DNA from 3 places in the Pseudarthrobacter sp. J1763 genome. Region 1 is predicted to be linked to each of the others. Evidence: riboswitches for the same ligand, from Rfam matches in the RefSeq annotation. Region 1 holds a riboswitch; each other region holds the start of a gene.
The links. Region 1 has a riboswitch for S-adenosylmethionine ahead of ACQQCD_RS11270 (bifunctional o-acetylhomoserine/o-acetylserine sulfhydrylase). Riboswitches for the same ligand answer to the same signal wherever they lie in the genome.
Positions count from the first base shown of each region.

Region 1 (10,380 bases):
GACTGGTCTGGTCTTGGCCGCGGTGTTGGGTGCCGGAACTCTGGCACTGTACGCCGCTGGCCGAGCAGCTGGAATTACGACGGCGATTATCCCCTCCGCCTTGGACGCTCACTGGTGGACGGTGCCGGTTTTGATCCTCTCCGCGGTGCGCCACTCAATTCTCGAAGAAGTTATTGTAGTGGGCTATTTGTTGGCCCGCTGGGAGAAATTGGGCTGGCGGGTTCCGGCAGCCATCATTGTTAGCTCGCTGTTGCGCGGTAGCTACCACCTGTATCAAGGGTTCGGACCGTTTATTGGCAACGTGGTGATGGGTTTGCTCTTCGCGTGGTTGTACTCGCGTCAGTGCAGATTGGTTCCGCTCTTGGTGGCGCACGCGCTCCTGGATATTGCTGCCTTTGTAGGTTTCAGCCTCTTTGGCAAAGCAATCGGCCTAGGCTAACGCGGAACGCTAACTCAGGCCGATCGATTTTATGCTTGCAGAAGTGTGAAGCCTAGATGGTGACAGCTCCGTTGGGAGTGTTGAAGGTGACGGACATAATGCCAGGTGTGCCGTGCGGTGCTACCCACTCAACGGCTACATCTTCTAGAGGCTGTTCTACTGGCTCACCCAACCATTCGGTAACGCGCTCAGCTGAGCCCGCGATAGTCAGTTTGGACATCGCGATTTCGCTGTTGTAGACGTTGGAAGGGTGCAGTTGCGGGTCACCCTCCCACTTGAGCATGTAGGGGACCTGCGGGTCTGCAATCAGACCGAGGATGCCAATCTGGTGCCACATCAATTCGCGGCCGTCAGGGAATTTGCGGTTGCCCGGGACTGCTGCTCTGCCAAGTCGCTGTTCAAAGGGGGAGAGGTCCTCGACTTCCACACACCATCCCATCCAGCCACCGCCGGCAGCGGAACGGGCGCGCACAGCTTGTCCAAACGGGGCTTTGTCCGAAGCGGGGTGGTCTAGGACCTCCACCACTTCAAGATAGGTGTGCCCAGAGAGGGGAATGATCATGTTACGAGTACCGAAGCGGGGATGCACTCCGCCACGGACTGCATCTACACCTAAGGCGGCGGAGATTCGTTCGGTAGTGGCCGTGAGGCCGTCGGTTTCACAAGCGTAAGAGACGTGATCCATGCGCATGCCATTCATCTTGGCACTTTGTGATGGAGGTCTCAGCTAAGGCTCACCTAAGCGTTATGGGATGTCCCTACATTCTGTGTGGTCGCAGTCATCTTCGTCATATTTGTCACACGCACTGGAGACTGCAGCTCGCGGGGCCTACTCTATAAAAAGGTCATGAGTGCCAGCGCTAAACCCCGGTTTGCTGGCCGGCAACCCTCTTCTAGCGGTGGGGTGCCCCGGGTGAAGACCAGGTTTCGCGGCAACGGGTCGCGGAGCAAGCGCGGTCCGTTCGCCTCAGTCTCGGCTAGAGGTCTCGGTCCTTAACCTGAGGAACGAACATGTCGAATTCATGGTCCTTTGAAACCCGTCAGATCCATGTTGGTCAGGAACCAGATGTCGCTACCGGCGCCCGGGCACTGCCGATTTATCAGACAACTTCTTTTGTTTTTCCTAGTGCCGAGAGTGCAGCCAATCGTTTCTCGTTGAGCGAGCTAGCCCCCATCTACACCCGCATTGGTAACCCCACGCAGGATGCGGTTGAGCAGCGAATCGCTAGCTTGGAAGGCGGCATTGGGGCGCTCCTTCTGAGCTCGGGCCAGGCTGCTGCAACTTTGGCAATCCTCAACGTTGCCGAGGCTGGCGATCACATTGTGGCGAGCCCCAGCCTCTACGGCGGAACGTACAATTTGCTGGCGCACACACTCAAAAAGTTCGGTGTGGAGGCCACCTTTGTGAAGGACCCGGACAATCTTGACCAGTGGCGTGCGGCTGTCAAACCGAACACCAAATTATTCTTCGGTGAGGTAGTTTCTAACCCGCGCCAAGATGTACTGGACCTTGAAGGTATCTCCGCTTTGGCACATGAGATCGGCGTTCCGCTGATTGTGGACAACACTCTGGCCACCCCCTACCTGATTCGTCCCATCGAATGGGGAGCAGACGTCGTCGTTCATTCGGCAACCAAATATTTGGGTGGCCACGGCAGCGCAATTGCTGGTGTGATTGTGGATTCGGGAAAGTTTGATTTCGCTGCTTATCCGGACCGTTTCCCTAATTTCAACACCCCAGACCCCAGCTACAACGGGCTGGTTTATGCACGGGATCTTGGCAAGGATGGCGCCCTCGGGGCCAACCTATCCTTCATCCTTAAAGCTCGAGTTCAACTCTTGCGGGACCTCGGCGCAGCAGTGTCACCATTCAACGCATTCCTCATTGCTCAGGGACTTGAAACGCTGAGCTTGCGCGTGGAACGCCACGTGGAGAACGCGGTCAAAACGGCCCAATGGCTTGAGGCTCGCGACGATGTAGTCTCTGTGGCTTACGCCGGTCTCGAGTCCAGCCCGTGGTTTGCCCGCGGTCGCAAATACGGCCCTCGTGGAACAGGTGCAGTGGTCTCGTTCGAATTGCCCGGTGGTGTTGAGGCTGGAAAGCGATTTGTGGACGCTTTAGAACTGCACTCGCATGTTGCCAACATCGGCGACGTCCGCTCCTTGGTGATTCATCCCGCCTCCACCACTCACAGCCAGCTCACACCGGAACAGCAAGCGGTTGCCGGTGTAACACCCGGTCTGGTCCGACTCTCCGTGGGAATCGAGCACATCGATGACATTCTTGCCGACCTCGACGCCGGCTTCCGCGCTGCCAAAGGCAACTAGCCAAGAACGGAGGTTGCCTTCAATGACTCTTATTGCTCCGGCTCCCGAACGTACGGCTCCCTTGCCTCCCCGCGACGGCTTTGTGGCTCGGCACAGTGTTGGTGCGATTGAACTCGAAGCTGGAGGTTACCTTCCTGAGGTCACACTGGCTTACGAAACATGGGGCGCGCTCAACGCTGACGCCTCCAATGCTGTTCTGATCGAGCACGCACTGACCGGGAGCACTCATGTTGCCCGTGGTGAGAGCAACGAATCAGGTTGGTGGGATGACCTGGTTGGTCCAGGGGCGCCGGTGGACACTAACAAGTATTTTGTGGTGGCCATCAACGTCCTGGGTGGTTGTTACGGAACCACTGGGCCGTCATCGGTGGCCGATGATGGTGCTCCTTGGGGTTCTCGGTTCCCCTTTGTCACGCTGCGAGACGCAGCAGTGGTTGAAGCGCGGTTAGCCGATGCCCTCGGGATTCGCCGCTGGCATACAGTCGCTGGTGGGTCTATGGGCGGGGCACGGGCGCTGGAGTGGGCAACAAGTTTCCCGGAGCGCGTGGAGCGTTGTGTGGTTATTGCCTGCGGCGCTGCAAGCACCGCGGAGCAGATCGCCTTTGCGCAGGCGCAAACCTTGGCAATTCGTCAGGATCCAGCGTTCGACGACGGCAATTACTATGCGGGACCCGCGCCTGAAGCTGGGCTCGCTTTGGCCCGCCGAATTGCGCACATCACCTACCGTTCGGAATCCGAACTCGAGTTCCGTTTTGGCCGCAAGCCGCAAGTGAATGAGGAGCCCTTGCGCGCCGCTTGCGTAGCTGATCGAGGACGCTACCAGGTGGAAAGCTACCTTGACCACCAAGGCAACAAGCTGGTGCAGCGCTTTGATGCCAATAGCTATATTGTTCTGACCGAAGCGTTGATGAGTCACGACGTCACGCGGGGGAGGGGTACCCTCAAGGCAGCCCTGGGCGAGGTTTCGAGTGCCTTTTTTGTTGCAGCAGTGGACTCTGATCGTTTGTATTTTCCGCGTCAGTCAGCAGAGCTGGCCGAAGCCTTGCCACACAAAGTGGAGGTACACACCATCAAAGCTGAAATTGGGCACGACGGATTCTTGACGCACATTGCCCAACTATCTGAACCGTTGCGGAAGTTCTTGGCCTAAGAGCCCAAACGCGCCTTAACCTCGCATAATCTCCGCGCGCTGAGCCATGTAATCCTCCATGGCAATTTTGCCGTCACTGAATTGGGCATCCAGTTCAGCTAAGCGGCGTGCCCGGAATCCACCGGCTGATGCGGTCCCAGCCTCATTCGGTGTGCTCGCCACGGGCGGCTGGTTGTTTACCGGCTGGCCATAAGACTGTTGGCCGTACGAATCCTGGTCTGGCAGTGGGCTCATATACCCCTGGTTGTAGCTTTGCTGCGTGCCTTGCCCATTGGGGCTAGTGGGGTGTGGAGGCCGATTGGTGTTGGGGAAGCTCGGCGGCAAATTCTGCGGCCGCTGAGCGCCCTGACTCTTGCGGATGGTGCGCATCACTAAAGGCACCACCCACGAAAGAATGATGACCCAAAAAATCCAACTCACGTGGCTCCCCTTAGTGACCTGACAATATCAGTGGCTTGACAGCATCGTGTGGCCATAAATTTGGTTGAGCTTCAAGGCTACGCCAAGCTCGGAGGGCACTGTGGAAGGTCCTAGTCTGTCTCGACGGCTGGTTCTCCACAGCCCAGCGGAGCGCCGCTGCCAAACACCGGTGCAAATACCGGCCGCTTGGCTGAGATCCCGTCACCTGAAGACTGGTGCCGGAGCCTGCGGACAACCCACGGCATGAAGTGTTGGCGTGCCCACACCAAGTCGTTGGTGCGAGCGGTTCGCCAGCTCTGAGCTGGAAGTGGCTTGGGGGAAAGTGGCTCGAGGCTGTGTTCTATGTTGAGCGAATCAAGCACCATGGCAGCAATGGTGTGGTGCCCTAAGGGGGAGAAATGCAGCCGGTCTTCTGCCCACATTTGAGGGTCCGCAAGTTGGCGCAAAGACCACATGTCAGCAACAACGGCGTCGTGACGATGAGCCACGGTCCGCAAGTTCTCGTTGTAGATGGCAACTTTGCCGCGGAGCCGGCCAAGTACTGTGGAGCCGGTGTCGGGGCCGTTAAACAAAATGACCGTTGCGCCGTTCATGGTAAGGATCTGAACTGCTGAGTCGAGCTTTTCGGCCAGTACGTCCGGGTCTCCGCCAGGGCGCAGTAGATCGTTCCCGCCTGCGGAGATGGAAACTAGGTCCGGTTTAAGGGCTAATGCGGGCGCAAGCTGTTGGTCAACAATTTGCTGAAGGAGCCGGCCGCGAATAGCCAAGTTGGCGTACGCAAAGTCTTCCTGATCTCGGCTTAACTCTTCCGCCACACGGTCGGCCCACCCACGGAAACCACCGGGAACTCCAGGCTCAGGGTCGCCAATGCCTTCGGTAAAGGAATCACCCAGGGCTACGTAGCGGCTCCATGGGTGACGTACTTCGGGTTTAGTGGTGGGCGGTTGTTGGGTGTTGGCGTCAGTCACATGCTCAATCCTGCCCCTTGGACGCATGGCTACGCTACCGTAGCTTTCATTCTGGATGGTGAAAGTTAGGTCTAGAACTAGTTTCATTGAAGCTTCAAGTGTTGCCATGTAGGATGTTATGTATGACTGAGAGCCACAACTTTCCCGAAGCCACCGTCGTCTGGTCTGTCCCCGAAGAAGAGCGCTCTGGCCGCCCGCTGCTCCTGATGCTCCATGGCTACGGTGCCAATGAGGCGGACCTAGCGGGTTTGGCAGACATGCTGCCGGAAGAATTTGTGGTGGCGTCCCTCCGCGCGCCGCTCAGCGTCGGCGGCGGTTACAGTTGGTTCCCGCTCACCGCATCCATCGACTATTCCCTCGATGCAGTGAAGGCCGGAACGGACTACGTCTTCGAGTGGCTGGATCAGGTCAAGGGACAATTCAGCTCAGTGACGCTGCTTGGTTTCTCCATGGGAATGGCCATGGCAACCTCACTCTTACGTCACCGGCCCGCTGACTTTGCCGCCGTCGTCGGACTGTCTGGATTCACGGTTGAAGCGAGCGGGGACCCCTACTTTAAGGATGACGAACTCAACGGTACTGTGCCGTTGTTCTGGGGTCGGGACCAGCAAGATCCAGTGATCGGTGCTGAGCGGATCGAGAGCACCATGGCTTGGGTTCGGAAGCATGTGAAGCTGACCAAGGTGCTTTATTCAGGAATGTGGCACGGTATCAACCAACAAGAAATTGGTCACGTTGGCGAATTTTTGACGCACGAGGTTTTGACCACAAGATAGACCGCCACAAACGCGGTCAAAGCGGCACCTAAGATCGAGCGACGATTCGCACCGTGGCGCCGTTGACCGTCACAGTGTCGCCATCGTGTAATTGACGGCCACGACGGTCTTCGATCTCGCCGTTGACCTTTACCAAGCCGTTCTTGATCACCTCAGCGGCTTCGACACCATCCTCTGCGAGATTGGCAAGCTTGAGTAATTGCCCCAGACGAATCATGTCGTCACGGATTTCTACGGATTCAATCTCAGCGGAACTCATAGGATCAATCATGCCTGACGTAGGCTGGTCACGATGACTTCACGAACCCAGATACCGGTTACTTTAGGCCTGCCGCTTGCCATTGTGGCTGGCCTTGCGGTGCCCGTGCAGGGACGCATTAATGGTGCCTTGGGCCAGCGGCTTCACGATGGCTTGGCCGCAGCGGTGGTGTCCTTTACTACAGGGCTGATCGTTATGATCGTGGTTTCCCTAGTGGAACCTTCCGCGAAAGCTGGTGCAAAGCGCATCATTCCAGCGCTGAAAGCCCGCTCCTTCCCACCCCTATACGCGATGGCTGGTGCTATCGGTGGCTTTTTTGTAGTCTCGCAGTCCTTTACCGTGGGGCTGATTGGAATTGCGCTGTTTACTGTTGCAGTGGTGACCGGACAATCGCTGAGCGGATTGATCGTTGACCGGTTGGGCATTGGGCCAGCCGGGCGCAGATCCATCACCGTGATGCGTGTACTGGGCACCCTGCTGATGATCGCATCGGTGATATTTGCCGTCTCGCCTAGGTTAGGTTCCAACCACGGCGTGGGTGCGCTGGTTCTACCAATGCTTTTTGCCTTGTCCGCCGGATTTTTGATGAGCTTCCAACAGGCCATGAACGGTACGGCGACATTGCACTACGGCACTCCGCTGGCCGCAACTCTGGTGAACTTTATTGCCGGGACAGTGGTCTTGTGGATTATCTGGGGCGTCAAGGTAGCAGTGAGCGGTGTAGGCGCAGGACTGCCCTCTGAATGGTGGTACTACCTTGGTGGCCCCATGGGCTGCATCTTTATCGCGCTCAGCGCCACACTGGTACGTAGTATCGGAGTGCTGCTCACCGGACTAGGAATGATCGCTGGACAGCTCATTGGATCCCTGTTCCTTGACCTCACTTTCCCCAGCCCCGGAACCGTGATCACCCTAGCCACGGTTGCTGGCACCATATTGACTCTCATTGCCATGGTGGTGGCTACCTTGCCGTGGCCCCGGGGTGCTCTCTCCAAGAGGTTGTGATGGCAAAAACACTTTTCGTTGGCAGCTACACCGAAAATGCTCAAGGAGCGGGTGTTACATCATGGGCCGTGGACGCCGCCGGCCACCTAATTGAACAGCGCGCGGCTTCCACCGGTGTCCGGAACCCTTCCTACCTGGTGTGGCAGCAAGAGCGTTTGTTCGCCGTGGAAGAGCTCGAAGAGGGGGCTGTAGTTGAGTTAGATCCGATCACTCTCGAGGTCATCACCAGAGTCTCGAGCGGCGGCAGTTCTCCCTGTCATCTGGCGCCGTGTACCTGGAACGCCGGTGTAGAGGGCGAGTTGCCGGCGCAGGGCTTGATCGTCAGCAATTATTCCTCCGGGACGGTTGCCCTGTTGAATATCACAGAGGCTCTCACCGGCCCGCTGGATACCGTGGTGCAACACGGCGGTGGCCCGGTGCGGGATAGGCAAGAGGGCCCGCATGCTCATTCGAGCCAGCAAACACCGTGGGGGAGTGTGCTCGTGGCTGACCTGGGCCGGGATTCTATTGACGAGTACACCCTTCACAATTCGCGGCTGATCCATTCCGGGTCCATCACTTTGCCACCTGGGACGGGCCCACGGCACATGCGTCTGCTTGGAAATACGCTGCTGGTAGTGGGAGAACTGGACGCCATGATTCACGTCCTTGACCACAACGGCCTCAGTTGGCACTGGCGTGGGGCCAGCCAGCTGTTTGACGTAGAGAACCAAACGCTCGCCATGACGGATGGTCTATACCCTTCTGAGATCCTGAGCCTCCCGCATGTAAGCCGGGCGCTTGTGGCCGTTCGCGGACGCAACAGTATTGCCGTCGTCGAGGTTCCCGAAAGGCCTGTGATGCCGTTCCTAACGGCGGAGGTTTCCACGGCGGGCGACTGGCCTAGGCACATGGCGCTCGCAGGCCCCGGAGCGAGTGTGCTGTATGTGGCCAATGAACGTAGCCACAACATTGAACTGTTCGTGATGAATGAGGCCGGAGACCTCACCGTGGAGCCAGTGCAGAGCATTGCGGTGGGATCACCGAGTTGCGTGCTGCCGGTAGGCTAGATGAGTGCGTCCTTTTGGGACGCTGACAAGCAATTACACCCAGCGGACCGCACCCAGCGGCCCCGTTCACATTGGAGTTCCCATGGCAGCAAAATCCACTCTGGACCAGGTCATTTCCCTCGCTAAACGGCGCGGATTCGTCTTTCAGGCCGGTGAAATTTACGGTGGATCACGCTCCGCATGGGACTACGGCCCCTTGGGCGCTGAACTCAAAGAGAACATCAAACGCCAGTGGTGGCAGTCCATGGTCCGCGGACGCGAAGACGTTGTGGGCTTGGACTCCTCGGTAATTTTGCCCCGCCAGGTCTGGGAAGCTTCAGGCCACGTAGAGGTGTTCTCTGATCCTCTGGTTGAGTGCTTGTCTTGCCACAAGCGTTACCGGGCAGACCACCTCGAAGAAGAGTACGAGGAAAAGAAGGGCCGTCCTGCAGAAAACGGTCTCAAGGACATTGCGTGCGCTAACTGTGGAACCCGCGGTGAATGGACCGAGCCGCAAGAATTCTCCGGTTTGCTCAAAACCTACCTGGGCCCCGTTGCCAACGAAGAGGGCCTGATGTACCTGCGCCCCGAAACGGCGCAGGGCATTTTTGTGAACTTTGCCAACGTGTTGACCACTTCGCGCAAAAAGCCGCCGTTCGGTATTGGCCAGATCGGCAAGTCCTTCCGCAACGAAATCACGCCCGGAAACTTCATCTTCCGCACGCGCGAATTCGAACAGATGGAAATGGAATTCTTTGTTGAGCCTGGCACCGATGAAGAGTGGCACCAGTACTGGATGAAAGAGCGTATGTCCTGGTACACCTCCTTGGGTATCAAGCCGGAAAACCTGCGCTTTTTTGAACACCCCAAGGAAAAGCTCAGCCACTACTCCAAGGGCACCACTGACATCGAATACCGCTTCGGATTCCAGGGTTCCGAGTGGGGGGAGCTCGAGGGTGTTGCAAACCGCACCGACTTTGACCTCTCCACACACGCCAAGGCTTCCGGTACGGATCTGAGCTACTTCAACCAGGCAACCAACGAGCGTTACACGCCGTATGTGATTGAGCCTGCCGCTGGCTTGACCCGTTCCTTTATGGCGTTTTTGCTGGATGCTTACACCGAGGACGAGGCACCTAACTCCAAGGGCGGTGTAGACAAACGCACCGTGCTGAAGCTGGATCCGCGTTTGGCTCCGATCAAGGCTGCAGTGTTGCCGTTGAGCCGCAATGAAGACTTGTCTCCCAAGGCTAAGGACCTCGCCGCTCAGCTGCGCAAGACCTGGAACATCGACTTTGACGACGCCGGTGCCATTGGCCGCCGCTACCGCCGCCAGGACGAGGTGGGCACCCCGTTCTGCATCACCGTGGACTTTGAAACCCTCGAAGACCAGGCAGTGACCATCCGTGAGCGTGACACCATGAGCCAAGAGCGTGTTGCCTTGGACAAGGTGGAGGGCTACCTTGCGGCTCGGCTGATCGGCGCGTAGTTCATGGCTATTGAATACCGCCCTTGGCGCGAGAACGACGATCTTGCCCTGCTGGAACTGTGGGGCGGGCCAGAAACCGAACAAGCTCGCCAGTTCCGTTCTGCCTTGGCGCCGTCCAACACCAGCACTGAGGCTGATCAGTGGCGGGTTTGTATTGTGGCCGAGGACGTTATTGACGGCGTAGGCATCCCAGTTGCCGCCGGTGTGGTGTATCAAAGTTCGCTTCACCCCGAGCGGCTGTGGACCTACATCGAGGTAGCCAAGGACCACCGCGGAAACGGAATTGCTTCAACACTTTTGGTGATGCTGCGCCGCGAGGCGGAGCGATCGCCAAGTGGTGTGAGCAAGCTGCGTTCAAAAGTGGAACCGGGAACACCCGGTGCCGCGTTCGCAGCTTCTGCGGGCCTGAGCCCTATCCAGCGAAGCCGCCTTGTGGTGGTGGCGCCGGGCAGCCTGAAGTTGCCGGTCTTTGACAACACCCCTGAAGGCACTTCGCCCGGTGGCGAGGATGCTGGTAG
Region 1 covers NZ_JBNPEN010000011.1:62,462-72,841, reverse strand. The annotation lists gene ACQQCD_RS11280 (CPBP family intramembrane glutamic endopeptidase) at 1-439, shown strand, start outside; gene ACQQCD_RS11275 (VOC family protein) at 492-1,130, opposite strand; SAM riboswitch class IV at 1,283-1,399, shown strand; gene ACQQCD_RS11270 (bifunctional o-acetylhomoserine/o-acetylserine sulfhydrylase) at 1,451-2,767, shown strand; gene metX (homoserine O-acetyltransferase MetX) at 2,790-3,917, shown strand; gene ACQQCD_RS11260 (hypothetical protein) at 3,933-4,337, opposite strand; gene ACQQCD_RS11255 (SGNH/GDSL hydrolase family protein) at 4,448-5,413, opposite strand; gene ACQQCD_RS11250 (alpha/beta hydrolase) at 5,428-6,081, shown strand; gene ACQQCD_RS11245 (RNA-binding S4 domain-containing protein) at 6,110-6,340, opposite strand; gene ACQQCD_RS11240 (DMT family transporter) at 6,374-7,345, shown strand; gene ACQQCD_RS11235 (lactonase family protein) at 7,345-8,394, shown strand; gene ACQQCD_RS11230 (glycine--tRNA ligase) at 8,477-9,862, shown strand; gene ACQQCD_RS11225 (GNAT family N-acetyltransferase) at 9,866-10,380, shown strand, end outside.

Region 2 (10,380 bases), on a different contig from region 1:
AATACCGTGCTGTATTCAGCGATGACGATCATCCCGAGCCTGGTCCTCGGACTGGGCCTGGCCCTTCTGGTTGCCTCGTTTCGGCGGGCCAGGCCACTTCTTCAGGTGCTCCTATTCCTGCCCTTCGCCACCAACATGGTCGCGATGGCCGTGGTGTTCCGCTGGATTTTCGCTAACCGTGGCGGTTTTGTAAACGAGGCACTTGCGCTGGTCGGCCTAGCCCCGATCAACTTTCTTGGTGACTCCAGGTACGCGTTGATCACCGTGGCACTGGTTGGAATCTGGCGGCTGACGTCGTTTGTCATGATTTTCTATTTGGCAGGCTTGACGAGCATCCCGACGGCGCTCTACGAGGCATCCGCCGCCGATGGCCTCGGCCCGTGGTCGACGTTTCGTCGCGTAACACTGCCCCTGCTTCGACCGACGACCGTGTTTGCAACAGTCATGGCCGTTCTGCAGGCGGTGCAGGTGTTCGACACAGTCAACGTCCTCACCGGCGGGGGACCGCTCGGGGCTACGGAAACCATCCTGACCATGACCTGGCGACTCGGCTTTGTCTACTTCGACCTCGGTCAAGCGGCTGCAGTGTCAACACTGCTACTGGTCGTTCTCGTGCTCATTGGCGTGCTTCGCCGTCGAGCCTTCCTCGGAGACAAGGAACTCTAATGCGCACCACACACCGCACCCGACGTTTGATAGGCAGGAGCATTCAGATTGTGGCGGTCACCGTATTCGCCGCGATCTCGGTATTTCCCGTCGTCTGGATGTTTCGCATGTCGGTCTCTCCTGCCGACGAGGCCGTGCTCGATGGCTTGCAGCTGCTTCCCGAATCCCTAGACCTCGGCAACTTCACCCGCGCTTGGGACCAAGCGAACCTGGGCCAAGCCATGCTCAACGGCGCACTCGTCACCCTTGGCATCCTGGCCGCACAGCTCGTGACGGTCATACCCGCGGCATACGCCTTTGCCAAGCTGCGCTTCCGTGGCCGCGATGCTGCCTTCGCGATCGTGCTCGCGTGCCTCCTGATCCCCACCCAGGCCATCGCGCTTCCGCTCTATCTCGGAATCGGCTCGGTGGGGCTCGCAAACACCTTCGCCGCCCTCGTCCTGCCCTTCACAACGAGCGCCATCGGGATCTTCATGCTCAGGCAATACATGGTCACGATCCCCGACGCACTGCTCGAGGCCGCGAAGGCCGACGGCCTCGGCGTGTTCTCCACCCTGCTGCGTGTCGTCGTCCCGACGTCGATGCCATCGATCGCGGCCTTCTCGGTGCTGTCGATTTTTACGCACTGGAACGACTATCTGTGGCCCTTGTTGGTAGCGCGCGACAGCTCGCTCTACACACCTCCTCTCGCACTATCAGTGTTCCAACAGGCCGAGACAGGCACCTCCTACGGCGAACTTGCCGCGGCAGCCCTGCTCGTGACCCTGCCGATAGTGGTGCTGTTCATCGTGGCCCAACGCAAGTTCGTCAGCGGCATAGCCGGCGGCGAACTCCCGGGCTGACGTCCAACGCCTCGCAAATACCTCCCGTTATCCACCTCCTCACCACCTCTTCATTCCTCCGCACAGATTGTGAGTATCCCCATGCCCGTACCCAGAAGAGCTCTCGCCTTTGGCGCTGGCCTCATTGCCTCCACACTCGCCCTGACCGGCTGCTCGGCCGCCCAGGAGACCGCTCCGAGCGCGCAGGTCGACGTCAGCTCCTGCGATCCGAGCGGCGTCACCATTTCCGCCCAATACGCCAGCCAAGGTCAAGCCGCCGCCGAGCTTGGCAAGGAGACGCTGGAGAAGAAGTACTCAGGCCTAACCGTCAACCTCAAGGCTGCTCCCGAGGGCACCAGCTACGACGAACTCACGCAGCAGGTCGTCGCTGACATCGCCGCTGGATCCCGTCCCGACGTGATCATGCTTGGCCTGGACCAACTCAAATTCTGGGTGGAGAAATACAGCCCACAGGCGATTGACACTGATTCGCTCCGCGACAGTTACGACCGGGACTATCTCAGCGTCGGCACGGTCGACGGTACGACTTACGTCGCTCCTTTCCAGATCTCGGTGCCCGTGCTCTACACGAACACCACCCTCGCCGAGTCCGCTGGCATCGACGCACTGCCGACCACCCACTCTGAAGTCCTCGAGGACGCGCGTGCCATCCAGGAAAAGACGGACGTCTCCACCCCGATCCAGATCCCTCGTGACAACATCGCCTGGTGGTTTGTCCAGGCCTTCGTCGGCAGTGGTGGCGGCACGTTCGTAAACAAGGACGGCACCGCGGGCTTCGACAGCGAGGAAGGGCGGGCAGCGCTCAAGATTTATCAGACCATCGGCGACGAAAAGCTCGAAGACCAGGTGAGCTGGCAAGACTCGATCGCCCAGTTCACGCAGGGAAACGTGGCCTACTTCTTTGCCACGCCCGCCGTGGGCGCGAGCGTGGCTGCCAGCATCGGCGACTCGTTCGACTGGACTATCTCGGACATGCCGATCCCTGACGGCGGCACCGCGAAGCTCCCCGCGGGTGGTAACGGCTGGATGGTGCTCTCCGACGATGCCTGCCGGGCTGCGTTCAGCAACGAGCTGATCGGCGCCATGCTCGACCCTGAGGTCATCCTGACGAGCTCGCTGGCCAATAGCTACATCCCGGTCGACACCGAGGCCAAAGCCGAACTGCTCCAGCGCCCCGAGGCCGACGGCCCGCTCGGCTACGCCTGGCGATACGAGGGCACCCCGGTTGCCGGATCTGGCTGGGCTGGCGAAAACCTTGGACGCACCAACCAGTACCTGCAGGACATGGTGCAGTCGATGGTCGACCAGGGCGAAGACGTCAACGACGTCGTTCCCAGCACCGCCGATCGCATCAGCGCACTCACGAAGTAAACAAACAAAGGAGCACGAACATGTCTGCTGAGGTTTCCCTTCGCCATCTAGTCAAACAATTCGGCGGCGTAACCGCGGTCAACGACGTCTCAATCGAGGTCGCCGCCGGTGAATCCCTCGTCATCCTCGGGCCCTCTGGATCGGGGAAGTCCACCCTGCTTCGCATTGTGGCTGGACTCGAGGCGCTTGACTCCGGCGACGTGCTAATCGGAGGGAAACCCCAGCAGAATCTCCCGCCCCACGAACGCGATGTAGCCATCGTCTTCCAGCACTTCGCGCTCTACCCCCACATGAGCGCGCTCGAGAACATCACCCTCGGCCTTCGGCACGGCCTGGGTCTGGATCGTGCCGCGGCGCGTCAGCGAGGTCTGGAGTTCGCGAAGCGGATGGATATCGAGGATCTACTCGACCGTAAACCCCGGCAAATGTCGGGGGGCCAGCGGCAGCGAGTCGCCCTCGCCCGAGCTCTCGCCCGGCAGGCTCGCTTGGTGCTACTCGACGAGCCCCTGTCCGGGCTCGATGCCCAGCTGCACATCGCGCTGCGCCAGGAAATCGCCGATCTGATGCGGACGACGGGGGCGACGTCGATCCACGTCACGCATGACCAGAGCGATGCCATGGCCTTGGCCGACCGGATTGCCGTGATCAACAAGGGATGCTTCGAGCAGATTGGCACGCCCGATGAAATCTATAACGAGCCGGCGACGGTGTTCGTTGCGGGCTTCATAGGGTCTCCTCCGATGAATCTTCTCCCTGGAACGGCAGTCGATGGCGGCTACCGCACTATCTTCGGTGACGTTGAGGAGCGCACCACCGCCCGAGAGGTGAGGGTCGGAGTGCGTCCGGAGCACGTGCGAATCGACAGCACGGGCCGGTACCATGCGACTGCCATTGTGCACACCACTATCTTCGAAGGTTCCACCCGGATCCTGGAGGTCACGGTCGGCGATGTCAGACTCGCAGTCCGTACCGACCAGAGCGTGCGCGTGCGTCGAGGCGACTCCGTGTCGCTGAGCTTCGGCGACGAGGACGCGCAGCTCTTCGACGCTGAGACCGGCCGCCGCATCGAGCGATCGCTATCGCGTGTCCGCTGAGTCCGGAGGCGCCCTGCTCTGGGACCTCGACGGGACCCTGATCGACAGCGAGCAACGATGGGCGGCCGTCTGCTGGGAGATCGCTGAGGAATCGGGTATTAAAGAGTGGAGGCCGTCACCGGTGGATATCTCCGGTCGTGCTATCCCGATGCTGGCAGGCATGCTGAGGGAACGCGGAGCGGCAGGCACGCTAGGCTCGCTCACCTCGGCACTTACTGAACGGATGCGAACCCTGAATCGCCAGGACGGAGTCCTGTGGCGGCCTGGGGCTCTAGAAATGCTCGAGACTGCGCACCAGAATGGCGTCCGGCAGGCTCTGGTGACGATGTCGCTCGAGATGAATGTCATCGACATCCTGGAACAGCTACCACGACCCTATTTCGCTCAAATCGTGACGGCGAACATGGTGACCAGGCACAAGCCAGCCCCCGATCCGTACGTGCTCGCCCTCAAACGGCTGGATCTGCCCACATCCGGCTCGGTCGCCATCGAGGATTCTCCCGCCGGGCTGCGCAGCGCCTGCGATGCGGGTTTGAACGTGATAGCTGTACCCTGCTCTGGCGCGATCGCGCCGAGTGACGACTACCAAATCTGGGAAACGCTTGCCGCGCGCGGCCTGCCCGACCTCGTGGCCGCGGGACTCGCCGTAGGCTGAGTAGCCACAGCGGAAGCAGATTCCAACATCGGCCCTGCTTTGCTCCACCAGTTCCCGTCGTGCTGAAGAGATGCCTGCTCGTAAATCGACCTTCGGTCGTTCATGTCGTTCGAATTCCAAAAGCAGTGTCAGCGTTCGTCTCGAACTAATTTATCAAGATAGATGATTCTCGGCGCTCGACGCGCTCGCCCGCGAATCATCACCGAAAGCCCAATACGCAATGCCCGAAGCCTCATGCACAGCGGACAGACAGCGGCCGAGGTCTTACGCAGCCTCGGAAGATTCAGAGCGACGTTCTATCGCCCGGCGCCTTGGCTGGGACTTCTGCCGGGTTCAGTCGCGGTTGATGACTCCCTGGTAGCCGATGACGCCAAATAGCGATCACAGAACGCCGCCAATTATTGTTCAAGTCCACAACAAACCGCCTATCGTGCGCGTCGCTTCAAAAACCATGGTTTTTTCCGCCGCTGTCCCAGTAAATGGCGAGCGGTCCCAGCCGTTCCAGACGTTTTCCACCGCTAAGCCGGCACGCTCCAAGTCCTCAGAAACTTGGCTGAGCGTACGGAACTGAAGGCGCTGCTCGACGTCGGCCGTGTGCCCCGCGTCAATAAATTCGTTGTGGCAGCGCATGGTGACCACCCCGCCGCGTCCGGCGCCGTTACCGCCGTCGTTTCCCACAGACGCCCGACGGCGGTGCTCCGCTCGGTGCCGTCCTCGTTCCACGTTGTCCACGCCCGCGCCTTCGGATTCCGGGTCTCGAATGCCAGCTTTCCCCCAGGCTTCAAACCCCTAGCGATGTCCTTGAGGGTGGCATGCCAGCCCTCGCCCAGGATGTGCATGGCAACGTTTCCCGTCATGAGGATCAGGTCATTTTCCCCGTCATCGATCAAATTCGAGGTGCCTAAACGCCACTCCACCGAGGCACCATTCGGCCGGGAAGTAGCCCGGTCCAGCATGGCAGCCGCCGGATCGATTCCGACGACGGTTCGCCCCGGAGCGCTCAGCGTGACGGTCAGGATTCCCGTCCCGCAGCCGAGGTCCGTAATTCTCTCGGCTTTCAGCTTTGCCGCCAACGACCGGAAGTAGTCGTGATCCGGGCCATCGGGGTTGTCGGCGTCGTAAATCGCTGCCAGCAATTCGTCGTTGTAGTCGTCGTAACCGGCAGGCTTCTGGACTTCTCGAGGCATGTACCCACCCTACCTGCGAGTAGCTATCGCCAAACCAACCGGCCCAAACCCCTTGCGCAGGCTTCACTTCTACTTCTAGTCTTGGCCCACCTGAGCAGAAGTTCCTCGCGGATTATTCTGCTCACCTCTCCCAGGATTGAATGAGGCCGAACAGCATGAACCAAGCAGCACAGCCGGGCAAAGACGCCTTCGGCACCATCTCCGTAGCGGCGATCTTGGCGGAATCTGCCAAGCGTTTCCCTCAAGACACAGCACTCGTCGTAGGGGACGAACACACCAGCTTCAGCGAACTATGGGATCAGACCCGTGCCTACGCCGGAGCGTTGCGGGCGCGCGGAATTGGCCCCGGTAGCCGCGTAGCGGTACTCATCCCTAACGTTGCCGACTTTGCCCGCTGTTACTACGCCATTCTGGCCCTGGGCGGCGTGGTTGTCCCGCTCCATGCCCTCCTTAAAGGCCACGAAATTGAGTACGTCCTCCAAGACAGCGGCGCTGAATTGTTGATCTGTGCCGCCCCGCTCTTGGGCGAAGGCGCCAAGGGTGCCCAAGCTGCCGGCGTCGAACTTTTGACGGTTCTGGTTCCGGAAGGCGGCGCCGAAGCGGCACGGGTCGAAGACGAATCCGCCGCTGCCGAACCCATCCCCAGCTACGTCCCGTGCGCCCCCGAAGACACCGCCACCATCCTGTACACCTCCGGCACCACGGGCAAACCCAAAGGCGCGCTCGGCAGCCACTTTGCCTTGGTAGAACAGGTCAACACCTTATTGACCAGCACCTTCGACGTCCGCCGCGGCGACGTGCTTTTCGGCGGCCTACCGCTCTTCCACACCTTCGGCCAGACCTGTGTGCTCAATGCCGGAATCCGCGCCGGAGCAACCATCGTGCTGCTGCCAAAGTTCACCGGAGCCGCCGCCCTAGAAGCCGTCAACCAGCACAAAATCAACGTCTTCTTCGGCGTCCCCACCATGTACATCGCCCTCCTGGAAGCAGCCAAAGAGAACCCAGAACGCCCCACGGCCTTGCGGTACTGCATCTCCGGCGGCGCCTCACTGCCCCTAGCCGTGATGGACCGATTCCGCGAGGTGTATGACTCCGAAATCTACGAAGGATACGGTCTCACCGAGACCTCCCCCGTGGCCAGCTTCAACCACGTTGGGGTCCCGCCGCGCCCCGGAACCGTGGGAACCGCAGTCTGGGGAGTTGACGTAGAGATCGCCCGCCCGGAAGTCACCGACTCGATCGAGCTACTGCCCACCGGCGAACTCGGTGAACTCGTGGTCCGCGGACACAACCTCTTCAAGGGCTACCTCAACCGCCCCGACGCCACCGCCGAGGCCGTGGTGGACGGCTGGTTCCGCACCGGCGACCTTGGCACCAAAGACGAAGAGGGATACCTGCGGATCCTGGACCGCAAAAAAGAAATGATCATCCGCAACGGCTACAACGTGTACCCGCGCGAAGTTGAAGAAGTGTTCAGCGCCCACCCGGACGTTGTGAGCGTGGCGGTTTACGGTGTGGACCACGAAGTTCACGGCCAAGAAATCGCCGCCGCCGTGGTCCTGACACCGGGCAGCACCATTACAAAAAAAGGCTTACTCGAGTACGGGTCAGAACGCCTTGCCGCGTACAAATACCCGCGCGTGATCAAAGTGATGGACGCGTTCCCCACCGGCCCCAGCGGCAAAATCCTCAAGCGCGAGCTAATCGCCCACCACAACGAGGACAAAACGGCGTAACCAACCACAGCGTTACGCAACATAACGACGCCGGGACGTCCCGGCGTCGTTATCGGTGCTATGTTTTTGCTGAGTAATGAGCACCGGTCCCAGGCCCTGACTGACCGGTCGGCAACCCTCCCTTCCGCGGCGGGGTGCCTCAGGTGAATACTCGGCAGGCCGGAACGCGGTCTGCAAGCGCGCAGAAAAGGAGTACCCGGATGTCTGAAATCCTCGCCGAATCCGTACCGGCAACCACCGAGCAAGCCCCCACAGAAAAACTGGCCTACCGTCTGATCACCGGCCCTGACACCCGCGAATTCTGCGAGCGGATCTCCGCGGCCCTTGCCGACGGTTACGAACTGCACGGCAGCCCGTCCGTCACTTTCAACGGCACCTCCGTGATCGCCGCCCAGGCAGTGGTTTTGAAGGAAGCACAGGGCCAGGCATGAGCTACGCTGGCGACCTCACACCCGCCCAGGCGTGGGAAAAACTGCTGGCCGGAGCCGTGCTGGTGGACGTTCGTACCGAGGCGGAATGGGCACACATCGGCATCCCGGAAACCAAGGAAACACCCAACGACGCCCTCTTTATCCAGTGGAACCTCGCCGGTGGCGTGCAGAACCCGGACTTTCTGGATGACTTGCGTGCACAAGCACCAAAGAACGACGACGCCGAACTGATTTTCTTGTGCCGTTCAGGTCAGCGGTCCATCGCCGCAGCCGAGGCAGCTACCGCTGCCGGCTTTAGGTCCTTCAACATACTGGAGGGCTTCGAAGGCGTTCCAGACGCTTATGGGGACCGGATAGTGAACGGCTGGAAGAACAGCGGGCTACCTACCAATTTGGGGCGCTGAATTATGACTTTTAACCCTGACGCCGAATCTTGGAGCCCCACCACCCAGGCGGTGCGTGGAGGTTTGGACCGGACTGGTTTCCAGGAAACTTCCGAGGCGCTGTTCCTGAACTCAGGATTCGTTTACGAGAGCGCGGCCGCAGCTGAGCGGGCGTTCACGGGCGAAGACGAACGCTTTGTGTATTCCCGCTATGGCAATCCCTCCGTGGCCACTTTCCAGGAGCGACTGCGGCTTCTAGAAGGCACCGAGGCATGTTTCGCCACGGCCTCCGGCATGTCTGCTGTGTTCACCGCACTCGGTGCACTGTTGGCCGCCGGGGACCGAGTAGTAGCTTCGCGCTCACTCTTTGGCTCTTGTTTTGTGATCTTGAATGAAATCCTTCCCCGCTGGGGCGTTGAAACAGTATTCGTTGACGGCCCAGATTTGGATCAGTGGAGGGAAGCCCTCTCAGTCCCCACACAAGCAGTCTTTTTTGAATCCCCGTCCAACCCCATGCAAGAAATTGTGGACATTGCCGCGGTTTCACAACTTGCCCACGCGGCGGGGGCCAAAGTTGTGGCGGACAACGTTTTTGCCACGCCTTTACTCCAGCGCTGCGGAGACTTGGGCGCTGACGTCATTGTCTACTCAGGCACCAAGCACATCGACGGTCAAGGACGTGTGATGGGTGGCGCCATTCTGGGCACCAAAGAATTTATTGACGGCCCGGTCAGGAACCTGATGAGGCACACCGGCCCGGCGCTATCCTCCTTCAACGCCTGGGTACTGACCAAGGGGCTGGAGACCATGGATTTGCGGGTCACTCGCTCGTCCTCCACAGCGCTTCGCCTTGCCGAGTGGCTTGAACAGCAGCCGGGTGTGAGCTGGGTGAAGTACCCGCTTTTGAAGTCCCACCCGCAGTACGATCTGGCCGTCAAGCAGATGAAGGCTGGCGGCACGGTGCTGACTTTTGAACTGGCTGAAACTGACGGGCGAACGGCCAAGGAAGCGGCCTTCGCCCTACTGGACGGGCTGCGGATTGTGGATATTTCCAACAACCTGGGCGACTCCAAATCACTCATCACGCATCCGGCCACCACCACTCACCGGGCCATGGGCCCCGAGGGGCGTGCGGCGATTGGATTGAGCGACGGCGTGGTGCGGCTTTCCGTGGGACTCGAAGACCCTGAGGACCTCATCGCCGACTTCGATCGGGCGCTCGCTGCCTAAGGTTCCTTTGTGACGGCCACCTAGCGCGACTTTGGTGTACATTGACTCCACTGTTGAGTGGGGGAAATGATGCGATTCAGGTCCAAAGTTGCGCTGGGATGGTCTGTTGCTGCGATCACTGCCGTGGCGCTTTCTGCGTGCACTTACGACGACGGCTCCACGGCAGCGCCGGGCCCTTCACCGAGCGGTTCTGCGGCTTCGACCAACCCTACGGTAAGCGCCACCCAAACCACTAGCGAGCCAAATACGCCCGCGAGCGACATCTCACTATCGGCCTCGCCCAGTGACAAGTCCCTCGGGTTTTTGGGGCCCACTGAGGGCAGAATGCTGACTGCCGTTCCAGAACGAACCGGCGGCTACGATTCCGGCCCGCTGGAAACAAAGAGCCCTGCCATCCTGATCCGGGCTCTGTGCCAGGGTCCAGGAGATCTGAAAGTGACCCTCAACTCTGAACTGCACGTTGTACTGCCTTGCCGAACAAATGAACCGTACGGCCTATCCTCTGCTTTGGACACTCCTGCTGGCCCGGAATTCTCGGTTCATGTAGAGGCTCCGTCAACCGTCCGCTGGGTCCTAGACGTCTCCGAGCAGCCCGTTTCAGGATCCCCAGCGCCCCCTAAGTAGGGGCCGCGCTATCTAATAACTCCTTGCATTGTTGCGCCTTTAGGAGAATACTTAGCATTGCTACTTAGCCCTGCTAAGTATTAGCGAAACTGCGGAGAACCGATGCCAAGCAATCAAGAACACAGCGCAAAATCAGAGCAGAAAAGCCCCGCCGACACGCT
Region 2 covers NZ_JBNPEN010000006.1:139,152-149,531, forward strand. The annotation lists gene ACQQCD_RS08170 (carbohydrate ABC transporter permease) at 1-666, shown strand, start outside; gene ACQQCD_RS08175 (carbohydrate ABC transporter permease) at 666-1,508, shown strand; gene ACQQCD_RS08180 (ABC transporter substrate-binding protein) at 1,590-2,879, shown strand; gene ACQQCD_RS08185 (ABC transporter ATP-binding protein) at 2,900-3,973, shown strand; gene ACQQCD_RS08190 (HAD family hydrolase) at 3,963-4,628, shown strand; gene ACQQCD_RS08195 (class I SAM-dependent methyltransferase) at 5,147-5,815, opposite strand; gene ACQQCD_RS08200 (long-chain-fatty-acid--CoA ligase) at 5,971-7,551, shown strand; SAM riboswitch class IV at 7,624-7,737, shown strand; partial or broken gene ACQQCD_RS08205 (DUF1737 domain-containing protein) at 7,752-7,979, shown strand; gene ACQQCD_RS08210 (rhodanese-like domain-containing protein) at 7,979-8,386, shown strand; gene ACQQCD_RS08215 (O-succinylhomoserine sulfhydrylase) at 8,390-9,595, shown strand; gene ACQQCD_RS08220 (hypothetical protein) at 9,662-10,219, shown strand; gene ACQQCD_RS08225 (MarR family winged helix-turn-helix transcriptional regulator) at 10,322-10,380, shown strand, end outside.
Region 2: linked by a shared signal. The riboswitch ahead of ACQQCD_RS08205 (DUF1737 domain-containing protein) and the one ahead of ACQQCD_RS11270 (bifunctional o-acetylhomoserine/o-acetylserine sulfhydrylase) in region 1 are both predicted to bind S-adenosylmethionine.

Region 3 (10,380 bases), on a different contig from region 1:
TCAGCTCATTGCCTATTCGGGCACCACAGGTAACTCCACTGGTTGCCATGCCCACTTCGAGACGTGGCTTAATGGCTCGCCGGCTGACCCCATGACCCTGCTCTAGGTTTTCTGCGCGTAAACTAGTGGGAATCAATTCGTTCTAAGGAGTTTTACCGTGCCCAGAGAGAGTGGCCGGAAGGTAGTGGCCACCAACCGCAAGGCCCGGCACGACTACCACGTTCTTGATACCTATGAGGCTGGTATTGCCCTCATGGGGACCGAGGTGAAGTCCTTGCGTGAAGGCCATGCCTCAATGGTTGATGGTTTTTGCACCTTCTACAACGATGAGTTGTGGATGGAAGGCATCCACATCCCGGAGTACAACCAAGGCAGCTGGACCAACCACGCAGCACGCCGGCGCCGGAAGCTGCTTTTGCATCGCGAAGAGCTCATCAAAATCAGCCACAAGATTCGTGAATCCGGTTTTACGATAGTGCCGCTTCAGCTGTACTTCGTAGATGGCCGGGCCAAGGTTGAGATTGGCATTGCCCGGGGTAAAAAGGACTATGACAAGCGCCAAACGCTGCGTGAGCAACAGGACAAGCGCGAGGCGTTGCGCGCCATGCGCGAAAAAAACCGCGGTAGCTAAGATTCCTGGCTGGAAGGCCAAGGGCAGTTTGTTTCCTCAAGGCCTGCGCCGTTCTGCCGGCTGAGGTGGCGGGGTGCCCTGTGCCGCGCTATACTGAAAAGTCCTGCTGGACACTTCGGTGCACGTCAGGTATTGGTAACAAAATACGGGGATGATCGGTTTCGACGGTGTTCGTCGCGCCAGGTGAAGCGGGCCGAGGATGCAGAATTATCTCGTAAACGCTGTCTGCAAACCAATAAGTGCCGAATCAAAGCGCACTGACTTCGCTCTCGCTGCCTAAGCAGTAAGACAGTCCGTCAGCCCGGGGATGCTATCGCTCCGGATACTGGCGTCATTAAGATAGCCACTGCTAGTTACTTTTGTCATTGGAGTAGCTGGGACTTTTAGATGACTGGGCCCGGATCGGCTACCTGTTTGCAGGATGGCCGGGGCCGAGAAAATCCGACGCAAACTGCGCCCGGAGAAGCCCTGGCAACACCACATCGGACGGGGGTTCAATTCCCCCCATCTCCACATTTTGAAAGCCCTCAGATCCTTTTGATCTGGGGGCTTTCTTTGTGTCCGCAGAGAAGATTACGGGTGGGACTACGCTTCGAAAGCGGGTGCACCATAGGCGAGCTAATTTGCAACATAAAAGATCCCCTTAGCGCTCTGACCTTGCATGATATTCGTGCCTTAGCATCACCGGTTTATAACACCCATAACGATTCTGGTGCATCCATTTTCCACCGGATCCTTGTTCTCAGAACGGGATTAGTCTGGCGCTATCTAATCGCTCAGTGAGGTGGAAATCATGAAAAAAGTATGGAGGTTCATCGCCGCAGCCGTCTTGCTCACGGGTGGTCTTGGCGTGGTCTCGGCTCCGGCAAACGGAGCAACGGTCAGCTGTAGCGTGGATTGGGGGTCGCTCACCAAAACGCAGCAGCATTCAACTACCGCTGCCCTAACGAATGTACGCACCGGCCACCATGACTGTTTTGACCGTCTGGTGATCGACATTTCCGGCAAGGGCGCTGGCTACTCCGTGAGCTACGTGTCAGCCGTGCACCAAGAAGGATCGGGACTAGTGGTTCCTTTGCGGGGTGGTGCCTTTTTGAACGTTGTGCTCAGAGCTCCGGCGTACACGTCAACGGGGGCTTCCTCGTACAACCCCATTAACCGCAAAGAACTCACCAGCGTCTTGGGCTACCAAACGTTCCGCCAAGTAGCATTTGCTGGTTCTTTCGAGGGGCAAACTACCTTGGGGCTGGGCGTGCGGGCCAGGCTTCCGTTTAGGGTCTTCACCTTGGATGGCCCTGGCGCAGGCAGCCGCGTGGTGATAGATGTAGCTCACCGCTGGTAGGCGCTTGGGTAGGATTCATATATCCGTGATTCTTACCCAAGCCAAGGGGGACACCAGACGTGGAGCAGCGCAGACGACGCCAACGAAACACTCTAGTTCTGCAGTTGAAGCCTCTAGACGTCTTCCATGCGGTGCTGTCTTTTGTCCTCGAAGTGGCCATGCTGGCCGCCTTCGGATTCTCAATGATTCGTTTGGTCCCAGGCCCGTGGGGAATTGTTCTTGGCCTGGTTGTCGCGGCGATTGTGGTCAGTGTCTGGGGAGGGTTCTTGGCACCTAAAGCACGACGACGGTTGAGCTGGCCTCTGCTGCCAGTCGCCACCTTGGGCCTCTTTTTAGTCGCGGCACTGTTGCTGCTTTTGGCTTCCCTACCGGTATTGGCGCTGGTGATGACCATTCTGGCTGTGGTGCATGTGGCTTTGGGTTTCTACTTGTACCGGCGGGCGCATTAGAGCAGCTCACCCAGCAGGATCCCCACTCCAGCAGCAGTGATGCCTACGAGCAAGTTGGCGCCGACATTCAGCACGGCACCCACAACGCGTTTTTCACTGATGAGACGCACAGTTGCAGTAGTCCATGAGCTAAACGTGGTCAGACCACCAGCCAAACCGGTGCTGATGACAAGCTGCCAGCCACTGCTTAGGTGCCCGGAATGAGCCCACCCAAACGCTAGGCCGATCAGTAACGAACCAACCGCATTGACCCAGAACGTTGCCCACGGCCAGTGCCGATGATGCGGGTGGTTGGACGCGAAGTAACCGTCCAGAGCAAACCGGACGAGCGTCCCAAGTGTGCCCGCGAAGCCGATCACGAGAGTCAGCAGCAAGGGATTCATGCCCGGCCCCTCGGAATTTGATCTTTGCTTGGGGCGCCCAGGGCTGGGTTGTCAGAATCTAGAGGGCTTGTGCCAGCGCCTATGCGTTGCCCTGTGATCCAACCTGCACCGGCCGCCGCTAACCCCAGGACGAGTGAAAGCCCCAAATAGCCCAAAAATAAGCCGATCCTCCCCGTGCTGGCAAAGGTATTCAGACTCAAGGCCACAGCGGAAAATGTTGTGAACGAGCCTAGGGTCCCGGGGCCGATGCCTGCACGAATCCACATGGCTGTTCCGGGGCGGGCTATCCACCACGTGCTCAAGACAGCCAGGACAAAGCTACCCCCAACGTTGATGGCCAGGGTGATCCAGGGGATTCCGGTGGTGTGCGGTTCTAAGAGACTCAGCCCGTAACGTATCTCGGTGCCTATGAAGCCACCTACGGCGACGGCGAGCCAAGTACGGCGAGAGTGCCCGCCTACTGCAGTCAGCACTTGGCCCTTCACGCTTTGGTGCTCTCAGCGGAGTGTCTGGCAGGACTGATTGCCTCCGAAAGCGTGCAGCCAGCATGTGCAGTGGTGCTGCTAACCCAGAGAGCGGCGCCTATACTATCGCTAAGATCAATTTCGCGGCGGTCCCTACCAGTGCCGATGCCAATCATGAGTGGCCCACCAAAGGGACGGCGACCAATTAGTTCAATTTTGGTGTCTACGGCGATGGATTCTTCGGCAAGGTAGCGCAGGAGATCAGGATTCTCGTCGCTGATGCGAGTGATTTGCCCCAGGTGGCCGGCATCGAGCGCGGACAGTTGGTGAGCAGGCGGGACAATGATGGTTCCGTCGGCGCTTGGGATGGGATCGCCGTGGGGGTCCCTGGCGGGGTTGCCGAGCTTTTCAGCCATCCGGTCAATAAAGGTGTCAGAGACAGCATGCTCCAGCTGCTCGGCCTCGTCATGAACTTGGTCCCAACTGTAACCAAGTTCCTGAACTAGGAACGTTTCAATCAAACGGTGCCGCCGAACCATAGCCAAGGCTAAGCGGAGGCCCTCTGGAGTCAGTGTTACGGCACTATAAGGCTGGTGATCAACTAGGCCTTGCTCCTTGAGTTTGCGCACCATCTCCGATACCGAGGAGTTGGCCACCCCTAGTCTGACAGCTAGTTGGGAGGAAGTGATGGGTTTTTCCTGCCACTCCGTGTAGCTGTAAATGACCTTCACGTAGTCCTCTATTGAGGATGAGGTAACAGGGGTCTTCACGAGTTCCAGCCTACCGGGTTTAGGAGCCAACCACGGTGAGCCACAACAGAACCCCGTTGAGCCCCACTACGAGTGCTGCGCTGGTCATGGCAGCAATGCGCAGCGGCCAACGGTCCACAAATTTGCCCATAATTTCAGCGTTTCCCGTCAACCGAATCAGTGGAATTAGAACAAAGGGAATCCCAAAACTGAGCACTACCTGGCTCAAAACGAGCGCCCAAGTGGGATCCACTCCAAGCGCCAGTAGGACGATCGCAGGCAATAGTGTTGCCACTCGGCGGGCCAAAAGCGGAATACGGATTTTTAGTAGCCCAGCCATAATTGTGGCGCCGGCGTAACAACCAACGGAGGTTGAAGCGAGTCCGGAAGCCAATAGACCTACGGCAAAAATGACTCCCACCACCGGGCCCAAGCTAGCTACGATCGCAGCGTGTGCACCCGGGATGCTATCAGTACCGTCTTGACCACCCAAGGTGGATGCTGCCAAGAGCAGCATGCCAATATTTACCACGCCAGCCAGCGCCAATGCGGCTAAAACGTCCACTCGAGTGGCTGTCAAAAGTCGTGCAACGGCGGCTGGGGGGACGTGGACGTGAGGGCTGGGGCGGTGCCGGTCTCGGGACAGCGCCGAATGTACGTAGATCGCATGTGGCATCACCGTTGCGCCCAACATGCTCGCGGCTAGCAGTACAGTGTCCGGGCCCGCGAAGCGCGGGATTAACCCGGCAACTACGCCACCGGCGTCGGGCGGGCTGAAGACTAACCCGGTCAAAAAACCTACTGTCACGATCGCCAGGAGGAAAACAATGATTAGTTCAAAGGAGCGCTGGCGGTTATTTCCCTGGGCGAGGAGCAGGATCATGGAGATGACCCCAACAATGCAGGCACCCAGCGGCAGTGGAATGCCGAACAATAGCCATAGGGCTAGCGCCCCACCAACAACTTCGGCGATATCGGTAGCGGCGGCAACGAGTTCCGCTTGGAGCCAGTAGGCGCGCCGAGCCGTTTGCGGAAGGCGTTCGCCGAGCAGTTCGGGTAGCGACTTCCCGGTCACAATTCCAAGTTTCGCTGATTGGTATTGGATCAGCATCGCCATCACATTTGCCGCGACGAGGACCCACACCAGTAGGTAGCCGTACTTTGCGCCAGCAGTGAGGTTAGCCGCCACATTCCCAGGATCTACATACGCGATGGCCGCAACGAATGCCGGGCCCAAAAGGCCCAGGAGGGCACGGCGAGAAACGCGATGCGTCTGTACCGAGATAGTGGTGGGGGATGGCTGACTCATGGTGAATGTTCCTTGTAGTCGCCATCGTCATCGAGGGCGAGCGCACACTAGTTCGATGTTCCTTAATAAAATATTTAGATTCACCGAAACTTTAGCTGGGCAGACATAAGAAGGCAATGCCCAGTGCCGCTCAGAGCTTGAGTGTTCGCCAAGCGTGGCAGCGGTACGGCAAGTGCACTGAATCTGTGGGCGAGTACCCCAAGTGCTCATATAGATACCAGTGAAGGTTGTGCAGCATTCGCTCACGAGACTTGTCATTGGCAGAGAGATAAAAACTGCGCGATTTCGCCAGCTCGATGATGCCCACGGGCGTCAGCGGATCCGCCCAATGAATGGTGAGAGATTCGAGGGCCGCGAATTCAGATCCGACGGCGGGCCGAAAGTCGGGTTTTAGAACATCACCAGCATGCATAATCCGTGAGAGGCGATGAACCCAGGGGATGGTGGTGTCCAGTTGATTCCACACCAGCCCTAACACCCCACCCGGAGTCAGAATCCGGGCAACCTCTTCGCTCGCAAGGTGCGGGTCAACCCAGTGCCACGCTTGGGCAACAGTGACTACTTGGAATGTCTGGGCGGACAGGCCAGTGGATTCTGCAGTGCCCAGATAGGACGACACCGTGGGCAGGACCAGCCTCAACTGCATCAGCATGTCATCGGAAGGATCCACGGCGCTGACTTCGAGTCCAAGCTCCACTAAGCGGGCAGTGAATTTACCCGTCCCGGCGCCCAAGTCTGCAGCCCGCCGTGCGCCCTCAGGCACAAGCCACTGAGCAATCTCAAGCGGGTACCCAGGGCGCACCTCGTTGTAGTGTTCGGCACCATCTTCGAAGGCCTTGCCGAGCTCACGGCGACGTTCGTGGTGGATTTTGGGACCGCCAATCACGCGTGGCTATCCTTCCAAGAAGTGGGGCGAGTTTTATACCGCTTCCACTTTAGACCGAGCAGGGTGCTGCACCGGCTGTTCCCGGAGTATTCGGCGCCCAATCGGGGTAGTTGCGGGAATCGTTGGCAGGAACCCAACGACCAGCGTCGATCACGTAGTCCCACCCCAAGCCACTACTGCGAAGTTCGGTCACAGCCTTGATAAGCCGTTCTGCGTCCTCAAGGCGGGATCCAACGCCGAAGCTGGCCCGCAATGATCCAGCTGGCAGCCCAAGCCGCTTCAACAAGGGGTGAGCGCAGAACTTACCGTCACGAATCCCAATTCCGTGCTCTGCAGATAAGTAAGCGGCCACCAGTCCGGCGTCGTAACCTTCTACCGAAAAGTTCACTACACCAATGGTGTCCAGATGATCCTGAGGGAAGATCTTGTGAACCTTCACCCCGCTAATGGAGCTCAAGCCCTCAACAAGGTGGTCACGGATGGCCGCTTCGTGACCGATCCACTGTGATTCGTCGAGACTGGCCAAAATTTGGGTGGCCCGGGCCAAGGTTGCTGCACCCAAAACGTTGGGCGAGCCAGCTTCATGGCGAGCCGGACCGGTAGTCCACGTCACCGAATCCAGCCGAGCTTCCTTGACGGCACCGCCACCGGCAAGAAGCGGGGTGCCTTCATCGAGCCAGTCGCTGCGTCCCACCAGCACTCCTGCGCCGAACGGTGCATACAGTTTGTGGCCGGAGAACGCGAGATAGTCAACGTCCAGTTCCGAAATATTGATTCGGCGGTGCGGAGCTAATTGAGCAGCATCCACAACAATCCGTGCACCATGCTGGTGAGCGAGTGTGGCTAGTCGCTGTAGCGGCAGAACTTCGCCGGTGACATTTGAGGCGCCCGTGACTGCCAGCAAGGAAATCCCGCCGTTAGCGAGTTCAGCATCCAGGGCCCGGACAGTCGCCTCAATCGTTGACTCCGCCACTACGCTGCGGTGTGGCAACCGTTGCCAAGGGAGCAGATTGGCGTGGTGCTCAATATCCAAGTAGAGAACTTCGCCGAGTGGACTGCCATGAACGCTTGGTAGGGAGCCGGCTAAGACGTTGAGTGAATCGGTGGTGTTCCGGGTGAAAATCACCGTGTCATCAGGACGGCCGCCCACAAAGTCACGCACAATGTTCCGAGCATTTTCGTACACCGAGGTGCTGATCTGCGAGGCATAGCCAGCGCCTCGGTGGACGCTGGCGTAATAGGGGAGGATCTCATTCAAGTAGGCGGAAACCACGCTCAGCGCCGGAGCGGAAGCTCCGTAGTCCAAGTTGGCGTAGCGGACACCACCACCTTGGATCAGTGGGGCAACAATTTCGGCACCGGTGACTGCAGCAAGCGGGCGAACTGCAGAAACAGCCTGCTGAGCAGAGTATTCGGCAGTGAAGGCGGGGGACAGGCGAGCAAGAGACATGTGTGACCTCATCGGAGAGGAACCCCTGAGGGGTTCGCGCTTGCCAGCAACGGTTCATTGCCAGCCAGGTCGTCACCCGGGGCACCCCACCGCGATAGGAGGGTTGCCGACCAGCAAACCGGGGTTTAGCGCTGGCACTCGTGACCTGCCAAAAACACTAAGGTACCCATCCCGGCGAGCTCAAGCCTCCGGGAAATGTTACGTGTTGTGTGAAGCGTGTTTCCACGCCCGCTTTGCCTGAGCCGCAGTTCTTCGAGGTGCTAGTTACTCAAGAGGTCGTCCAACTCGGGATTCAAACGGTGCAGAACCTCGGAGTGAAGAATCGAGTTGGTCGCCAAGGCGTTGCCGCCAAAGGGGCCATCAGCGCCATCGAGCGAGGTAAAACGCCCACCGGCCTCAGTAACAATCGGAACCAAAGCGGCCATGTCATAGAGGTTCAATTCCGGCTCGCAGGCAATGTCCACTGCACCTTCGGCGACCATGCAATAGGACCAAAAATCTCCGTAGGCCCGGGTGCGCCATACGTCTTCAGTCAACGCTAGGAACTCGTCGAGATTTCCGCGTTCCTTCCACCCACTCAGGCTCGAGTAAGACATCGAAGCGTCGGAGAGCTCTGTGACATTAGAAACCCGCAAACGAGTTGCGGAAGCCAAGGAACGGCCCATATAGGCGCCCATTCCCTGAGCTGCCCACCAGCGTTTGCCCAGTGCCGGTGCGCTCACCACCCCAACAACCGGCTCACCCTCGTCAACAAGGGCAATCAGCGTTGCCCACACGGGAACACCGCGAATGAAGTTCTTAGTACCGTCGATCGGGTCAATAATCCAGCGTCGTGCCCCATGACCTGAGCTGCCAAACTCTTCACCCAGCACAGCGTCGCGCGGGCGGGAACGGGAGAGTTGGCCGCGAATGGATTCTTCGGCAGCCTTGTCAGCGTCCGTCACGGGCGTCATGTCCGGCTTGGTCTCAACATTGAGGTCCTGCGCTTTGAAGCGGGCCATGGTCTGGGCGTCTACAGAGTCAGCAAGAACGTGGGCCAGGCGTAGGTCATCGTTGTAGCTTTGTGGCGCAAGAGTCATGTTTCCACGCTACCGGTAAATCCGCCCGAGGGTTGGGAGGTGGGAGCTCTGGAGCGAAGTAACGCCTAGTTGACGGTGCCCAATTCCTTGCCCTCGCGGGCTTCTTGGCGGGGGTCTGTACCCAATAGCCGGCGGAAGGACAGTAGGCGCTCAGCACCGGCCGCTCCGGCATGTCCCTCAGCAACCCACGGGTCAAGACCACAATTTACAGCCGAGGTGTTGTGTTTACAGCCACGTTCGCAAGAATCGGTACCCGGCTCGAGGTCAGGGAAAGCGCGGATGATCCGGTCAGGGTCAACCAAAGCCAAACCAAAGGAGCGGATGCCGGGGGTGTCGATAATCCAACTTCCCGCTGGCGAATCAGTAAGCCTGAGTGCCAGGGCCGAACTGGAAGTATGGCGGCCGCGACCAGTAACAGCATTTACCCCGCCGGTGGCTCGTTGGGAACCAGTTAAGGCATTAACCATGGTGGATTTTCCAACACCGGAGTGACCGATCATCACCGTGACTTTGGCGTCCAAAAAGCTGCGAAGCTGCTTCACAGCTGCCTCGTCGAGACTTGCTGAGAGTCCGTCGTCGGAGCGGGCATCGATACCGGAGGCGCCATTGTCCGCCGTCCGGCTAATCACAATCTCCAAATCCAGATTCGCGTAATTGGCCAAGAAAGGTGCTGGATCTTTGACGTCCGCCTTGGTGACCAAGAGCAACGGCGCAATTCCGGCATCATACGCTGCAACAAGTGCCCGGTCAACAAAACCGGTACGAGGTTCTGGGTTGGCTGCGGCCACCACAATGACCAGTTGGTCTGCGTTGGCTACCACAGCGCGTTCCACCGGGTCCGTGTCATCAGCGCTACGGCGCAACAGGGTGCGTCGCTCTTCGACTCGCACCAGACGGGCTAGTGTGTCCGGCGCTCCAGAGACATCACCCACTAGCGCAACGAAGTCTCCAGCAACCACGGGATTACGCCGCAGTTCACGGGCTCGGGCAGCTATAACTGTTCGTTCTGTGCTGGTGTCCTCATCAACGATCGCGGTGTAGCGGCCACGGTCAACAGTGATAATGCGCCCGATGACCGCTTCAAGATGATCCGGGCGGTCCTTAGTGCGTGGACGTGAACCTTTTTTGTTGGGCCGGACCCGAACATCGGATTCGTCCCAGGACTGCAGACTACGGGCCATGCTAGTCACCACCGTGCTGGGCGAGCATCGCATGCCACAACTGGGGGAAATCAGGCATGGTTTTAGACGTTGTGCCAATGTCTTGGACTTCAACGCCGGGTACCGCGAGGCCAAGGATGGCACCGGCGGTCGCCATTCGGTGGTCAGCGTAACTACGTACGACGTCGGCACGGAGCTTGGCGGGCCGAATTATCAGGCCATCGCTGGTTTCCTCGGCATCGCCACCTAAGCGATTAATTTCCGCCACAAGGGCGGCCAGCCGGTCGGTTTCGTGACCGCGCAAATGTGCGATTCCGGTCAATTGCGAGGGGCTGTTAGCCAAGGCGCACAATGCGGCAACTGTAGGAGCCAATTCGCTGGTTTCATCAAAGGTGGACCCCTTGATCTCGGGCCCGCCAGTTACGGTGAGTGTCCCGCCGTCGAGCGTTACGGTGGCGCCCATTTGGGCAAGAATGCT
Region 3 covers NZ_JBNPEN010000001.1:341,081-351,460, forward strand. The annotation lists gene ACQQCD_RS01595 (peptidoglycan DD-metalloendopeptidase family protein) at 1-106, shown strand, start outside; gene smpB (SsrA-binding protein SmpB) at 158-631, shown strand; RNA gene ssrA (transfer-messenger RNA) at 779-1,147, shown strand; gene ACQQCD_RS01610 (AMIN-like domain-containing (lipo)protein) at 1,425-1,973, shown strand; gene ACQQCD_RS01615 (YrdB family protein) at 2,033-2,422, shown strand; gene ACQQCD_RS01620 (fluoride efflux transporter FluC) at 2,419-2,805, opposite strand; gene ACQQCD_RS01625 (fluoride efflux transporter FluC) at 2,802-3,278, opposite strand; gene ACQQCD_RS01630 (metal-dependent transcriptional regulator) at 3,287-4,039, opposite strand; gene ACQQCD_RS01635 (Nramp family divalent metal transporter) at 4,059-5,327, opposite strand; gene ACQQCD_RS01640 (class I SAM-dependent methyltransferase) at 5,458-6,213, opposite strand; gene ACQQCD_RS01645 (aminotransferase class V-fold PLP-dependent enzyme) at 6,263-7,663, opposite strand; SAM riboswitch class IV at 7,695-7,809, opposite strand; gene hisN (histidinol-phosphatase) at 7,924-8,742, opposite strand; gene rsgA (ribosome small subunit-dependent GTPase A) at 8,808-9,923, opposite strand; gene aroA (3-phosphoshikimate 1-carboxyvinyltransferase) at 9,925-10,380, opposite strand, start outside.
Region 3: linked by a shared signal. The riboswitch ahead of ACQQCD_RS01645 (aminotransferase class V-fold PLP-dependent enzyme) and the one ahead of ACQQCD_RS11270 (bifunctional o-acetylhomoserine/o-acetylserine sulfhydrylase) in region 1 are both predicted to bind S-adenosylmethionine.